DNA from 2 places in the Priestia filamentosa genome. Region 1 is predicted to be linked to the other one. Evidence: a T-box and tRNA genes for the amino acid it is inferred to sense, from the RefSeq annotation. Region 1 holds a T-box; the other holds one or more tRNA genes.
What was found. The T-box of region 1 lies ahead of pheS (phenylalanine--tRNA ligase subunit alpha). A T-box ahead of a tRNA ligase gene usually reads a tRNA of that ligase, here a tRNA-Phe.

Region 1 (7,521 bases):
GGCAGAACGAGAAGTAATCTTAGAAGAGTATGTAGACGGAATCCATTTCATCCTTTCTCTAGGACTTGAAATAAATATTGACCAAGAAAAAGATTTTAAAAAAGAAGAAAATGACAATAATATAAATGAGCAGTTTTTATACGCATATCAAACCATTTCTGCCTTTCAAGTCAATCAAGAAGAACAGCACTATGAGGCAATGTTCTCAGCTTATTTACAGCTTGGCCATCTTCTAGGCTTTTCGGCTGAGGATATCAAACGTGCATATTTAGAGAAAAATGAAGAAAATTTCAAGCGTCAAGAGCAAGGATATTAGAATAAAAGGTTCTTTTTCGATATAATAAAGAAGAATTTACCTTTAAGGAGGCTGAATAGGGTGGCTAAACTTGATGAAACTCTAACAATGCTTAAAGACTTAACAGACGCAAAAGGAATTCCAGGAAATGAACGCGAAGTTCGAGCCGTTATGGAGAAGTACATATCATCTTACGCAGACGACGTGACAACGGATCGTTTAGGAAGCTTAATTGCAAGAAAAGTGGGAGATGAGAATGGTCCCAAAATTATGATTGCAGGTCACTTAGATGAAGTCGGCTTTATGGTAACAAATATTGATGACAAAGGATTTATTCGTTTCCAAACCGTTGGAGGCTGGTGGTCACAAGTTATGCTTGCCCAGCGTGTCACAATTGTTACTTCTAAAGGAGATGTGACAGGGATTATCGGTTCAAAACCACCGCATATTCTTCCTCCAGAAGCGCGAAAAAAACCGGTTGAAATTAAAGACATGTTCATTGACATTGGCGCAAGCAGCAAAGAGGAAGCGTCAGAGTTTGGCGTTCGTCCTGGAGACCAAGTTGTCCCATATTTTGAGTTTACTGTGATGCAAAATGAAAAAATGATGCTAGCAAAAGCTTGGGATAACCGAATCGGGTGCGCTATTGCAATTGATGTTTTAAAAGGATTAAAAAATGAAAATCATCCGAACGTTGTCTATGGAGTTGGTACTGTTCAAGAAGAGGTTGGTTTACGGGGTGCTCGCACATCTGCAACGCAAATTGAACCTGATATTGCATTTGGTGTTGATGTTGGGGTTGCAGGAGATACACCTGGTGTCACAGAAAAAGAAGCATTAGGTAAAATGGGGAATGGTCCTCAAATTATCCTTTATGATGCCTCAATGGTTTCTCATAAAGGCCTTCGTGACCTTGTAACAGATACAGCAGATGAGTTGAATATTCCGTATCAGTTTGATGCAATGGCAGGCGGTGGTACGGATTCTGGTGCTATTCACCTTACAGCAAACGGAGTTCCTGCGCTTTCTATTACAATTGCAACGCGTTATATCCACTCACACGCTGCAATGCTTCATCGTGATGATTATGAAAATACAGTGAAGCTGATCACAGAAGTTGTGAAGAGACTTGACCGTGATAAAGTAAATGAAATTACGTTTAACTAATAAAAAAGGAGCTCATATGAGCTCCTTTTTTATTAGCTACTTAATCCTTGTTCAAGGGTTGAAAGCATCTCTTCTTGATCCTCGCGATTTGAATGTTCCCAAATAATTTCAAATAAAACACCAAGGCCAGGAAGCATTTTTTCTTCCTTACTTTCGATTGCATCTTTAATTGTTGCTTCAAGCTCTTGTTGAGAATTACCGGATACATTCGATATAATAGCATTGCGCAAGTTTAAATCCATTCTTTATCACCTCGTTACATTGTAATGAACAGTTTTATTATTTTCAGGTGAAAGGAATTATATGTATTGTTAGCATACTTTTAGAAGCAGAGATTGAATCAGCACCAAATGCTGTAGAAGGAGATATATTGTGAAACGAATTGACTCAGTAAAAAACCCTCGTGTAAAAGCGTGGAAGAAGTTAAAAACACGTAAAGAGCGAGAAAAAGAGGGTCTTTTTCTCGTTGAAGGCTATCATCTTGTTGAAGAAGCTTTAAAGCACGGTGTTCGTGAACTCATTATGAGTGAAGACATTGCACTTCCAAATCATTGGGATGTGAAGGAATGTGAAGTGTATATTGTTCCTAGTTCACTTATTAGAGAAATAGCGGATACTGAAACAACACAAGGAATTCTAGCGGTTTGTGAAATGAGAGAAGAAGATAAAGGGAAACCTGCCGAAAAAATATTATTAATTGATGGTATTCAAGACCCTGGAAACTTAGGGACGATTATTAGAACGGCAGAAGCATCTGGCATTGAGCTTGTTGTATTAGGAAAAGGAACAGTAGACCTTTATAACGGGAAAACAATTCGTTCTACACAAGGTGCTCTATTTCATGTACCAATTATTAGGGAAGACCTTGGTGCATTTATTTCTGAGCTTAAGGAAAGACAAGTCCCAGTGTATGGTACATCTTTGAAAAATGCTTTACCATATCGTGAAGTTGAAAAAAGTGAAAAGTTTGCTATTCTGCTTGGGAATGAAGGAAGTGGTGTAAAGGAAGAATACTTAGAGATGACAACTCAAAACCTTTACATTCCGATTATCGGGAAAAGTGAATCATTAAACGTAGCAGTTGCAGCAGGCATTGTCCTTTATCATTTCGTTTAATCCTTTGTTGCATCCTGCATATGTTTTACCTATAATAGTTCTATAAGAAATAAAATATAGCTGTAAAAACAATGACAGAGAATAGTAGCTTATGTTTCACAATCAGGGAGAAGATGCCGTGACTGAAAGCATTTTTATGGAGAAACGAAGTGAACGTTCACCTCTCGAGTTGGCACTGGGACCATTTAATTTTAAATGTAAAAGTGTACCGGTAAAATGCCGTTATTGAAATAAAGTTGAATGATATCTTTATGATACATTAACAAGGGTGGTACCGCGATCAAACCTCGTCCCTTTCTAGGGATGGGGTTTTTTATTGTTGTTTTTTAGAATACAGCACAGAAGTTAAAAGGAGGATGTTAGTTCATGAAAGAACGTTTGCAAGAGCTGAAAGAAGAAGCGTTAGGAAAAGTGGAAAGCGCACAGAATTTAAAAGAAGTTAATGACGTTCGCGTTGCATATTTAGGAAAAAAAGGTCCTATTACAGAAGTTCTTCGCGGCATGGGGAAGCTGTCAGCAGAGGAACGTCCTGTTATTGGATCATTAGCAAACGAAGTACGTGAAGAAATTGCCTCTCAAATTGCGGCAAAACAAGCTCGTCTAGAAGAGGAAGAAGTAGAGCGCCAACTCGCTTCAGAAACCATTGATGTAACATTACCTGGGCGTCCTGTGAAAACAGGAAATCATCATCCGCTTACGGCTGTTATTGAAGAAATGGAAGATCTATTCCTTGGGATGGGTTACAGCATTGCAGAAGGTCCTGAAGTTGAAAAAGATTACTATAACTTTGAAGCTTTAAATTTACCAAAGGGTCATCCTGCTCGCGATATGCAAGATACATTTTACATTACAGAGGATACGCTACTCCGCACGCATACATCTTCTGTGCAGGCTCGTACGATGGTTGCATGTGAAGGCAAGGGACCTGTTAAAATTATTTGCCCTGGTAAAGTGTATCGTCGTGACAATGATGATGCAACACATTCACATCAGTTTACCCAAATTGAAGGGCTTGTTGTAGATAAAGACATTCGCATGAGTGATCTAAAAGGAACGCTTGAAGTATTTGCGAAAAAAATGTTTGGAGAAGAGCGTGAAATTCGTCTTCGTCCAAGTTTCTTCCCGTTTACAGAGCCATCTGTAGAAGTTGATGTTTCTTGTTTCAAATGTTCTGGTAAAGGGTGTAACGTTTGTAAGAAAACAGGCTGGATTGAGATTCTAGGAGCAGGTATGGTGCATCCAAACGTACTTGAAATGGCCGGTTTTGACTCAAAAGAGTATCAAGGATTTGCATTTGGAATTGGTGCAGAGCGTATCGCCATGCTGCGCTACGGAATTGAAGATATTCGTGAATTCTATACAAACGACGTTCGATTCACAACACAATTTAAAAGAGCATAAGAGGAGGTTCTAATATGTTTGTATCTTATCGTTGGTTAGAACAATATATTAATTTAGAAGGAATTGACCCAAACGAACTAGCAGAGAAAATTACCCGCACAGGAATTGAAGTAGAAGGCGTAGAAACGTTAAACAAAGGAATCAAAGGCGTTGTTGTTGGTCATGTTTTAGAATGTGAGCAGCATCCAAATGCTGATAAATTAAATAAATGTCTTGTTGATGTTGGAGAAGGAGAACCTGTACAAATTATTTGTGGTGCTCCAAATGTTGCTAAAGGTCAAAAGGTAGCAGTAGCAAAAGTTGGCGCTGTACTACCAGGGAATTTCAAAATTAAAAAAGCAAAGCTTCGTGGTGAAGCATCCCACGGTATGATTTGTTCTCTTCAAGAGCTTGGTATTGAAGGTAAGCTTGTTCCAAAAGAATACCAAGAAGGCATTTTTGTATTTGCAGATGATGCGGAAATAGGGCGCGATGCACTTGAACTTTTAAATCTGGATGACCACGTTCTTGAGCTTGGCTTAACGCCAAACCGTGCAGATTGCTTAAACATGCTTGGAGTTGCATACGAAGTTGGAGCTATTTTAGATAACGAAGTGAAATACCCAAGCGTTGAGCTTCAAGAAAGCAGTGAAAAAGCAGAAGACTATATTAGAGTAAACGTTGAAGCAAAAGAAGATAATCCACTTTATATTGCACGCATTATTAAAAATGTAAAGATTGGACCATCTCCATTGTGGATGCAAACACGTCTAATGGCAGCTGGAATCCGTCCGCATAACAATGTTGTTGATATTACAAACTACGTTCTTTTAGAATATGGGCAACCTCTTCATGCCTTTGACTATGATCGAATTGGTTCAAAAGAAATTCTCGTTCGTCATGCGGTAGAAGGAGAAAAAATTACAACGTTGGATGATCAAGAAAGAACGTTAAAAGGTGATCATCTTGTTATCACAAACGGAGAAACGCCAATTGCTCTTGCTGGAGTAATGGGGGGAGCGGACTCTGAAGTGAAAGATGATACAATAAATGTATTATTAGAATCTGCTTACTTTGCTGGTTTGAGCATTCGTAAATGTTCTAAAGACCACGGTCTTCGAAGTGAAGCAAGTGCTCGTTATGAAAAAGGAATTGATCCAAATCGCGTTCGTGCGGCTTCTGAGCGTGCAGCAGCTCTTATTGCTCAGTATGCAGGTGGAGAAGTAGTAAGTGGAGTTGTTGAGGAAAATACATTAGATGCCGAGCCGAAAAGAGTAGATGTTACTCTTGCTAAAATTAATGGTGTACTTGGAACAGAGCTTACAGTTGATGAAGTAACAAGCATCTTTAAGCGTCTTCGCTTTGAAGCTATTGCAGATGGAGAGCAGATTTCTGTAACAGTTCCAACTCGTCGTGGAGATATTACGATTAGTGAAGACTTAATTGAAGAAGTTGCTCGTTTGTATGGATATGATCATATTCCTACAACACTTCCTGTCGGGGAATCAACGCCAGGACAGTTAACAAGTTATCAAGAAAAGCGCCGTCGTGTCCGTCGCTACCTTGAAGGAGCAGGAATGCTTCAAGCCATTACGTATGCCCTAACAAGTGAAGAAAAAGCAGAGCAGTTTGCACTTGAAGTGTCAAAGCATGTTCGTCTTGCTATGCCAATGAGTGAAGAGCGTTCAACGCTACGTTTAAGCCTTATTCCACACTTATTAGAAGTTGTGAAACACAACATTGCTCGTCAGCTTGATTCTGTTGCTCTGTACGAAACAAGCTCTGTGTTCCTTTCAAAAGAAAATCAAGATTTACCAACTGAAAGAGAACATTTAGCAGGTGCTGTTTCAGGGCTTTGGCATATGCATATGTGGCAAGGGGAGAAAAAGGTTGTTGATTTCTTCACTGTAAAAGGGATTTTAGAAGGGTTATTTGATGGTCTTGGATTAGCAGCACGCATCGAGTTCCAAGCAAGTAAGCATGACGGAATGCATCCAGGTCGAACAGCAACTATTTCGTTAGATGGAAAAGAAATTGGGATTATTGGTCAAGTTCATCCGCATACAGCAAAACGCTATGATGTTCGTGAAACATATGTATTTGAACTTGATTTACAAACGCTTCTTTCAGCAGATGTTGAGGATGTTGTTTATGAAACAATTCCGCGCTTCCCGTCTATTACTCGTGATATTGCTCTTGTTGTTGATAAAGGTATTTCAGCTGGCAAGCTAGAGCAAGAAATCCGTGCTACGGGTGGGAAACTATTGAAAGATGTAAAAGTTTTCGACCTTTATGAAGGTGAGCACGTTGAAGAAGGTAAAAAGTCAATTGCTTTCTCGCTACGTTACTTAGATCCAGAGCGCACGTTAACAGATGAAGAAGTAACTTCAACACATGAAAAAGTATTAGAAGCTCTTCATACTAAATTTGATGCATCACTACGTTCTTAAGTTAGAAAAGGGGAGAAGTCTTTGACTTCTCTCTTTTTATTTCTCTGAAAATCAATTTCTTGACCTGGAAAATTTTGATCCTGTATAGTTGTTGAAAAGTTATGTTGTAAAGAATATTAAGAGTATTTACTTAAAAGTTCTACATTTTTAAAATAGAAAATACATTAAGAGTGTGGCACAATGGCAGTAAATGTTTATAATGAAGAAGTAAAAGAGTGTCATAGAATTTTTTACATAAGGAAGCTATTTTACAAGAAATGGTGTTTCCTTCTTCATATCATCCGTGTTATGATATAGAATAGGATTTTTGTGGGAACGGAGGATCTTTTGTGTCAAAACGGAGAAGAAATCGAACAACGGTCGACATATATGGGCAACAGTATAATATAATAGGTGATGAAAGTACAAGCCATGTACGCCTTGTCGCTTCGATTGTTGATGATAAAATGAGAGAAATTAACTTAAAGAACCCACAACTAGATATTAATAAACTAGCGGTCTTAACAGCTGTAAATGTTGTGAACGATTATATAAAATTAAAAGAAGAAGTTGAAAGATTAGAAGAGGAACTCATAAATAAGAAGGAATGAAGAACTATGCTCGTCGATATTATAGTGTTAATAATGTTATGCTACGGGTTTTTAATTGGCTTAAAGAGAGGATTAATTCTACAAGTAATTCGTCTTGTTAGCATTGTGCTTTCCATTTTCGTAGCTTACATGTACCATGAAGCTCTTGCTGAAAAACTTCAGCTATGGATTCCGTATCCGTCTGTTGAAGGAGGAAATGCTGTATCTCTTCTTGTACAAAGTTCTTATGCAGAAGAGCTATTTTACCGTATCATCTCATTTGCCATTCTTTTCTTTTTGACAAATTTGGTGATTCATATTATTGGCTCGCTCTTTGATTTTGTAGCACAGCTTCCGATATTGCGTCATTTTAATAAATGGGCAGGAGCCATCCTTGGATTTGTAGAGATTTATGTAATTGTTTTTATTGTGTTGTATGTTATCGCACTGCTTCCTGTCGGCGGTATACAAGCACAAGTTCAAAACTCATCTCTTGCAGGGATTATTGTAAATCACACCCCATATCTCTCTGATATGATTCCAG
Region 2 (7,521 bases), on a different contig from region 1:
TATATAAAGCAGGGATTGCTATCTCAAAAGCCCCAGAGAACGTTGCTTTTAGTCCGGTTCTTATTGCTCAAGCAGCAGATACATTGCTTTCAATTGACGGCGTTGTTGCCTCTTTTGTTATTGCTAAGCGTGAAGACGACCAAGTTGGAATTAGTGCTCGTTCATTAGGAAACGTGAACGTTCAAGTCATTATGGAAGGTCTACAAGGAGGCGGACATTTGACAAATGCCGCTACACAGTTGCAAAATATCAATATCGATGAAGCTGAAAATAAATTAAAAGAAGTCATTGATGAGTACTTGGAAGGAGGAACACAATCATGAAAGTAATCTTTTTAAAAGATGTAAAAGGTAAAGGTAAAAAAGGAGAAACAAAAAACGTAGCTGATGGCTATGCACATAACTTTCTATTAAAACAAGGTTTAGCTGTTGAAGCAACAAACAGCAATGTTAAACAACTTGATGCTCAGAAGAAAAAACAAAAAGAGCTTGAAGCAGAGGAGCTAAAAGAAAGCCAAGAGCTTAAAAAGACACTTGAGGCTTTAACGGTTGAGCTAACAGCTAAATCTGGTGAAGGTGGCCGTTTATTTGGATCTGTTACAAGTAAACAGATTGCTGAGGAATTAAAGAAAAAGCATAATATCAAAGTAGACAAACGTAAAATTGAACTTGATGATGCTATTCGTGCTTTAGGCTATACAAACGTTCCTGTTAAGCTTCATCCTGAAGTGACAGCAACGGTAAAAGTACATGTTACAGAAGCTTAATGATAACTATAGAGATGAAGATAATAGACAGCATGAAGGCTGTCTATTATCATTCATAGCCAATAAAAATAATGGAAATGAAGGGGCAAATAACTATGAGTGATTTGTTTGCAGATCGTATTCCGCCCCAGAATATTGAAGCAGAACAAGCAGTGCTTGGGGCAATTTTTTTAGAGCCATCTGCGTTAACAATGGCTTCTGAGATTTTAATTCCAGAAGATTTTTATAGAGCTGCACATCAGCGTATTTTCAACTGCATGCTTACACTAGCAGATCAAGGGGAACCTGTTGACCTTGTTACTGTAACGTCTGAGCTTGCTGATCAAAAGACGCTTGAAGAAGTAGGGGGCGTATCTTACTTAAGTGATGTAGCAGAATCAGTACCAACGGCAGCAAATATTGAATACTATGCCAAAATAGTGGAAGAAAAATCCATTTTACGTCGTCTTATTCGTACTTCAACAACAATTGCCTCTGATAGTTATACAAGAGAGGATGATGTTGAGGCGCTTTTACATGATGCTGAAAAAAGTATCTTAGAAGTAGCTCAGCGTAAAAATACAGGAGCTTTTCAAAGTATTGGGGATGTTTTAGTTGAAACATATGACAATATTGAAGAGCTTCAAAATCGAAAGGGAGATATTACAGGTATCCCAACAGGTTTTACTGAGCTAGACCGAATGACGGCAGGATTTCAGCGAAATGACCTCATTATCGTTGCTGCTCGTCCTTCTGTGGGGAAAACTGCTTTTGCCTTAAATATCGCACAAAACGTAGCTACTCGAACAGATGAGAATGTGGCCATTTTCAGTCTTGAGATGGGTGCTCAGCAGCTTGTTATGCGTATGCTATGTGCAGAAGGAAATATTGATGCTCAAAATATGAGGACTGGGGATCTCACTCAAGAGGACTGGAGCAAATTGACGATGGCAATGGGTTCTCTTTCAAATGCAGGGATTTATATTGATGATACTCCTGGGATACGTGTAGGCGATATTAGAGCAAAATGTCGACGTTTAAAACAAGAGAATGGCCTTGGAATGATCTTAATTGATTATTTACAGCTTATCCAAGGTAGTGGACGCCATAAAGGTGAAAACCGCCAACAGGAAGTTTCTGAGATTTCTCGTGCCTTAAAAGGGTTAGCACGTGAGTTAGAAGTCCCTGTAATTGCGCTTTCACAGCTTTCTCGTGGAGTTGAACAAAGACAAGATAAGCGTCCAATGATGTCTGATATTCGTGAATCAGGAAGTATTGAGCAGGATGCTGATATTGTAGCTTTCTTATACCGTGATGATTATTATGATAAAGAAACAGAAAATCAAAACATTATCGAGATTATTATCGCAAAGCAGCGTAATGGTCCTGTTGGAACTGTTCAGCTTGCTTTCGTAAAAGAATATAATAAATTCGTAAACCTTGAGCGGCGTTTTGACGATGCAAGTGCACCTCCGCCAGCTTCGTAGAAACCTCTTCATAATTGATGAAGAGGTTTTTTTACTTTTTTAGAATAAAGAAAACGCTTTTTAGGCGAACATATTTGAAAAAGAAATATTAATTGTTCGTGTTTTGTTGACTTGCAAATCTTAAATTGGTACACTTAGAACGTTCAATAAGGAAATAGACTTCTAATTGTAAAGGCGGAGGTGCGATCATATGTCTTCTGTAGTAGTTGTTGGTACACAGTGGGGAGACGAAGGAAAAGGTAAAATTACTGACTTCCTTTCAGAAAATGCTGAGGTAATTGCTCGTTATCAAGGTGGAAATAATGCAGGACATACAATTAAATTCAATGGTGAAACATATAAACTACATTTAATTCCTTCAGGAATTTTTTATAGTGATAAGATTTGTGTTATTGGTAATGGAATGGTTGTAGATCCAAAAGCACTTATCACAGAACTTAAGTATTTACACGATCGTAATGTAACAACAGACAATTTACGTATTAGTAACCGTGCACATGTTATTCTTCCATACCACATCAAACTAGATGAAGTAGAAGAAGAGCGCAAAGGTGCAAACAAGATTGGAACAACGAAAAAAGGAATTGGTCCAGCATACATGGACAAAGCTGCTCGAGTTGGAATCCGAATTGCAGATCTTTTAGATCGTGAATCATTCGAAGAAAAATTAAAACAGAATCTACAAGAGAAAAACCGTCTTTTTGAAAGAATGTACGAAGTAGAAGGCTTCAAGATTGAAGATATTCTAGATGAGTATTATGAATATGGTCAACAGTTTGCAAAATATGTTTGTGATACATCTGTTGTTTTGAATGATTCTCTTGATGAAGGTCGTCGTGTTCTATTTGAAGGAGCACAAGGCGTTATGCTAGACATTGACCAAGGAACATATCCATTTGTTACATCTTCAAATCCTGTGGCAGGTGGTGTAACAATTGGTTCTGGTGTTGGTCCAAGTAAAATCAAGCACGTTGTTGGAGTAGCAAAAGCTTATACAACACGTGTTGGTGACGGTCCTTTTCCAACAGAGTTAGATAATGAAATTGGTCAACAAATCCGTGAAGTTGGACGTGAATATGGTACAACAACAGGTCGTCCACGCCGTGTTGGTTGGTTTGATAGCGTTGTTGTTCGTCATGCTCGTCGTGTTAGCGGCATTACAGACCTATCTCTTAACTCTATTGATGTATTAACAGGCCTTGAAACAGTGAAAATCTGTGTTGCATATCGCTATAGAGGGGAAGTTATCGAAGAATTCCCAGCAAGCTTAAAAGCATTAGCAGAATGTGAACCTGTTTACGAAGAAATGCCTGGCTGGACCGAAGATATCACAGGTGTGAAATCTTTAAGTGAGCTCCCTGAAAATGCTCGTCATTATATTGAACGTGTGTCACAACTTACAGGAATTCCGCTATCAGTCTTTTCAGTCGGTCCTGATCGCACACAAACAAACGTTATTCGCAGCGTATATGGTCCAAGATAAAGGGAAAAGCCTGCAAATTGCAGGCTTTTTTTCTTTTTTTAAAACTTTTTTCAAAAAAAGTGAATAAATTTCTAAAATACTATTGCTTTATGTTTAAAGTGATGATATTATAATCAATGTCGCTAAGATATTAATCAATGTGGCCCGTTGGTCAAGCGGTTAAGACACCGCCCTTTCACGGCGGTAACACGGGTTCGAATCCCGTACGGGTCATCTTTATAATACATACTTTAACACGGTTTGGTCCCGTGGTGTAGCGGTTAACATGCCTGCCTGTCACGCAGGAGATCGCGGGTTCGATTCCCGTCGGGACCGCCATGGCTCAGTAGCTCAGTTGGTAGAGCAATGGACTGAAAATCCATGTGTCGGCGGTTCGATTCCGTCCTGAGCCACTTCTAAAACACGACAAATATTGTCGTGTTTTTTGTATGGGAAAAAGACTTTTCACATGTGACAAAAGTAATACAAATGAATTACAAATTTTCCTTTATCAATGATATATTTTTTAAGGTATGATACATTAATGAAGTTGGAAAAAATGCCTTTTTATATTTTAAGTAACTAAATTTCTCTTTCTTAGAGGGAGAAGGATGTTAAAGGCATCCAGAATTTATTTTTCATGATATATACAATAGAGATGAATATAGCAAAATAAAAGCCTCTAGCTCTGTCTAGAGGCTTTCCTGTAGTGGAAATGAGCAATATAGACCAAACTATATTAGAATGTTAAAGTGTGTATGCAGTATAATAAAGGTACGATGTATTCGTATGATTTTATGCAATTAAAGGAGCCGGATAAAATGGATAAACGTATTCTAGTCGTTGATGACGAGAAACCAATCGCGGATATTTTAAAATTTAACCTACAAAAAGAAGGATATGAAGTTCACTGCGCTTACGATGGAGTAGAAGCATTAGAAAAAGTAGAAGAAGTGCAGCCAGAACTTGTTTTATTAGATATTATGCTTCCTCAAAAAGATGGGATGGAAGTCTGCCGAGAGATTCGCAAAAAATATGAAATGCCTATTATTATGCTAACAGCTAAAGATTCAGAAATTGATAAAGTATTAGGTCTTGAGCTAGGAGCAGATGACTATGTCACAAAACCATTTAGCACAAGGGAATTAATTGCTCGAGTAAAAGCAAATCTGCGCCGTCATCAAGCAGTAGCTTCTGAAGCAGGGCAACAAAATGAAATTCAGATTGGCTCTTTAGTGATCCATCCTGATGCATATATTGTATCTAAACGTGGAGAGCTTATTGAACTAACTCATCGTGAGTTTGAGCTCCTACATTATTTAGCTAAACATATTGGACAAGTTATGACTCGTGAACATTTATTGCAAACAGTGTGGGGTTATGACTATTTTGGAGACGTACGTACTGTTGACGTAACAGTTCGCCGTTTACGTGAGAAAATTGAAGACAACCCAAGTCATCCAACTTGGATTGTAACACGAAGAGGTGTGGGGTACTATCTCCGTAATCCAGAGCAGGAGTAGTAGAAATGAAAAAGGTTAGATTCTTTCAATCGATTCATTTTAAGTTTGTGTTAATTTATATTTTACTTATTTTAATTGCCACCCAAATTATTGGGGCCTATTTTGTCCAAAAGCAGGAAGAGAATAATATTACAAACTTTAGTAATTCAATTAATGAACGTGTAGATGTTTTAGCATATAGTGTGGAAAAAGAAATGACTGAAAAAAGAGATGAAGGGGATCCAACTCTGGAAGATGAGATTGCCAAACTTCTCAATGATTTTAAATCTCAGGATATTAATGAGATTAGTGTGGTGGATAAAAATCATCAAGTTCTTGCAGTATCCAATTATGATACTAAAAGTGCCATTGGTAAAAAATCCGTCACGGATCCTTTGAACAAAGCGTTATCAGGCGGTACTTATAATAATATGATGGTGAATGAGAAAGGCGAGAGAGTGAGAGTTGTAGCTGTTCCGATCAATTCTAGTGAAGGAACAGTTGGAGCTATCTATCTTGAGGCTTCAATGGAATCTCTTTACGAGCAAATGAAACAAGTGAACGCTATTTTTGCAAAAGGAACGCTTCTTTCTCTTTTACTAACAGCTATTTTGGGAATTCTTTTAGCTCGTACCATTACAAGACCAATGTCCGATATGCGCCGCCAAGCACTTGAAATGGCGAAAGGAAACTTCTCACGTAAAGTAAAAGTGTATGGCTATGATGAAATCGGTCAGCTGGCCATTACATTTAACAATTTGACGAGAAAACTTCAAGAAGCACAAGCAACAACAGAAGGGGAGCGCCGGAAGCTTGCTTCTGTATTAACAAATATGACAGATGGAGTCATTGCAACAGACCGAAAAGGTCGCGTTATTTTAATTAATGAGCCTGCTGGACAAATGCTAGATGTTTCACGTGAAACTGTTCTTTCAGAATCTATCTTGAGGTTGTTAAATATTGAAAAAGAATACACGTTTGATACGTTATTGGAAGAGCAAAATTCACTTATTTTAGAGTTTGATAAATACGATGAGCCATATATTCTAAGAGCTACTGTGTCTCCTATTCAGAAAGAAACAGGATTTATTAATGGAATTATCGTTGTGCTTCATGATATTACAGAGCAAGAAAAAATTGATCGCGAACGTCGTGAATTCGTTGCGAACGTTTCACATGAGCTCCGCACACCGCTTACAACGATGCGTAGCTATTTAGAAGCTCTTGCAGAAGGAGCATGGCAAGATAAAGAGATTGCACCGCGTTTTCTAGACGTTACGCAAACAGAAACAGAGCGGATGATTCGACTTGTTAATGATTTGCTTCAGCTATCAAGAATGGACAGCAGAGATTATCATTTGACAAAGTCACAAGTGGATTTTATTGATTTCTATAACCATATTATTGATCGCTTTGATATGAGCAAAAGTCAAAATATCGAGTTTGTTCGCAAACTTCCAGAAGGACCAATCTCAATTCAATTTGATCAAGATAAAATTACACAAGTATTAGATAATATTATTTCAAATGCAATTAAATATTCCCCTGAGGGCGGAAAAGTGACTTTCTCTGTTCAGCCTCAAGAGTTCTTCATTCTTGTTAGTGTGAAGGATGAAGGGATGGGAATTCCTCGTGAAAAAGTGAAAAAAATCTTTGAACGCTTTTACCGAGTAGATAAAGCGAGAACAAGACAACTTGGAGGAACAGGTCTTGGCTTAGCCATTGCCCGGGAAATGATTGAAGCTCATAAAGGTGAAATTTGGGCTGAAAGTAAAGAAGGAAAAGGCACAACCATTCACTTTACGCTTCCCTTACAAGTAGAACAAGACGAGGATGAATGGATATGAGATATGAAAATATCAAAACCGTAGTACTGTCATGTTTAATTTTAGTTAGCCTTATTTTAACGTGGACGTTATGGACCTACACGCCTACATATAAAAAGATGGATAATTCACCTTATGTAGACGATGTGAAAATCGGCAAAACTAAGATGTTAGAAGACCATATTCAGCCATCTTTAATTTTAGCTCACTTTGCTTCTGCTCATAAGGGACTTCTCAATAAAGATATGGATACATGGACAAATGAGATGAAGAAATGGTCTATTTCTGATGTGGTTCGTATTTCGAATACTTCTTTTGAGCGTCCAGAGGATTTCTATAATTTTGTACATGGAAATCAGACAATGGAAATTCTTTATCCTACAGAGATGCCATTATCAACTTTTCAAAGTATGTATGAAGTAAAAGGGACAATGCCATCGGGGGCATTTGACCGAATCATTCTTAAGCCAGGTCAAGCAGACAATGTCTCACAGTCTGT

Region 2: it encodes a tRNA-Phe, which carries the amino acid that the T-box ahead of pheS (phenylalanine--tRNA ligase subunit alpha) is inferred to sense. The anticodon was not compared.

What each region holds. Positions count from the first base shown of each region.
Region 1 is NZ_FXAJ01000001.1:162,460-169,980, forward strand. It holds gene B9N79_RS00910 (dUTP diphosphatase) at 1-316, shown strand, start outside; gene B9N79_RS00915 (M42 family metallopeptidase) at 377-1,462, shown strand; gene sspI (small acid-soluble spore protein SspI) at 1,495-1,704, opposite strand; gene B9N79_RS00925 (TrmH family RNA methyltransferase) at 1,835-2,578, shown strand; T-box leader at 2,641-2,876, shown strand; gene pheS (phenylalanine--tRNA ligase subunit alpha) at 2,945-3,979, shown strand; gene pheT (phenylalanine--tRNA ligase subunit beta) at 3,994-6,408, shown strand; gene zapA (cell division protein ZapA) at 6,738-6,998, shown strand; gene B9N79_RS00945 (CvpA family protein) at 7,005-7,521, shown strand, end outside.
Region 2 is NZ_FXAJ01000008.1:29,690-37,210, forward strand. It holds gene B9N79_RS21530 (DHH family phosphoesterase) at 1-323, shown strand, start outside; gene rplI (50S ribosomal protein L9) at 320-766, shown strand; gene dnaB (replicative DNA helicase) at 862-2,232, shown strand; gene B9N79_RS21545 (adenylosuccinate synthase) at 2,423-3,715, shown strand; tRNA gene B9N79_RS21550 (tRNA-Glu) at 3,857-3,928, shown strand; tRNA gene B9N79_RS21555 (tRNA-Asp) at 3,958-4,033, shown strand; tRNA gene B9N79_RS21560 (tRNA-Phe) at 4,035-4,107, shown strand; gene yycF (response regulator YycF) at 4,516-5,217, shown strand; gene walK (cell wall metabolism sensor histidine kinase WalK) at 5,223-7,043, shown strand; gene B9N79_RS21575 (YycH family regulatory protein) at 7,040-7,521, shown strand, end outside.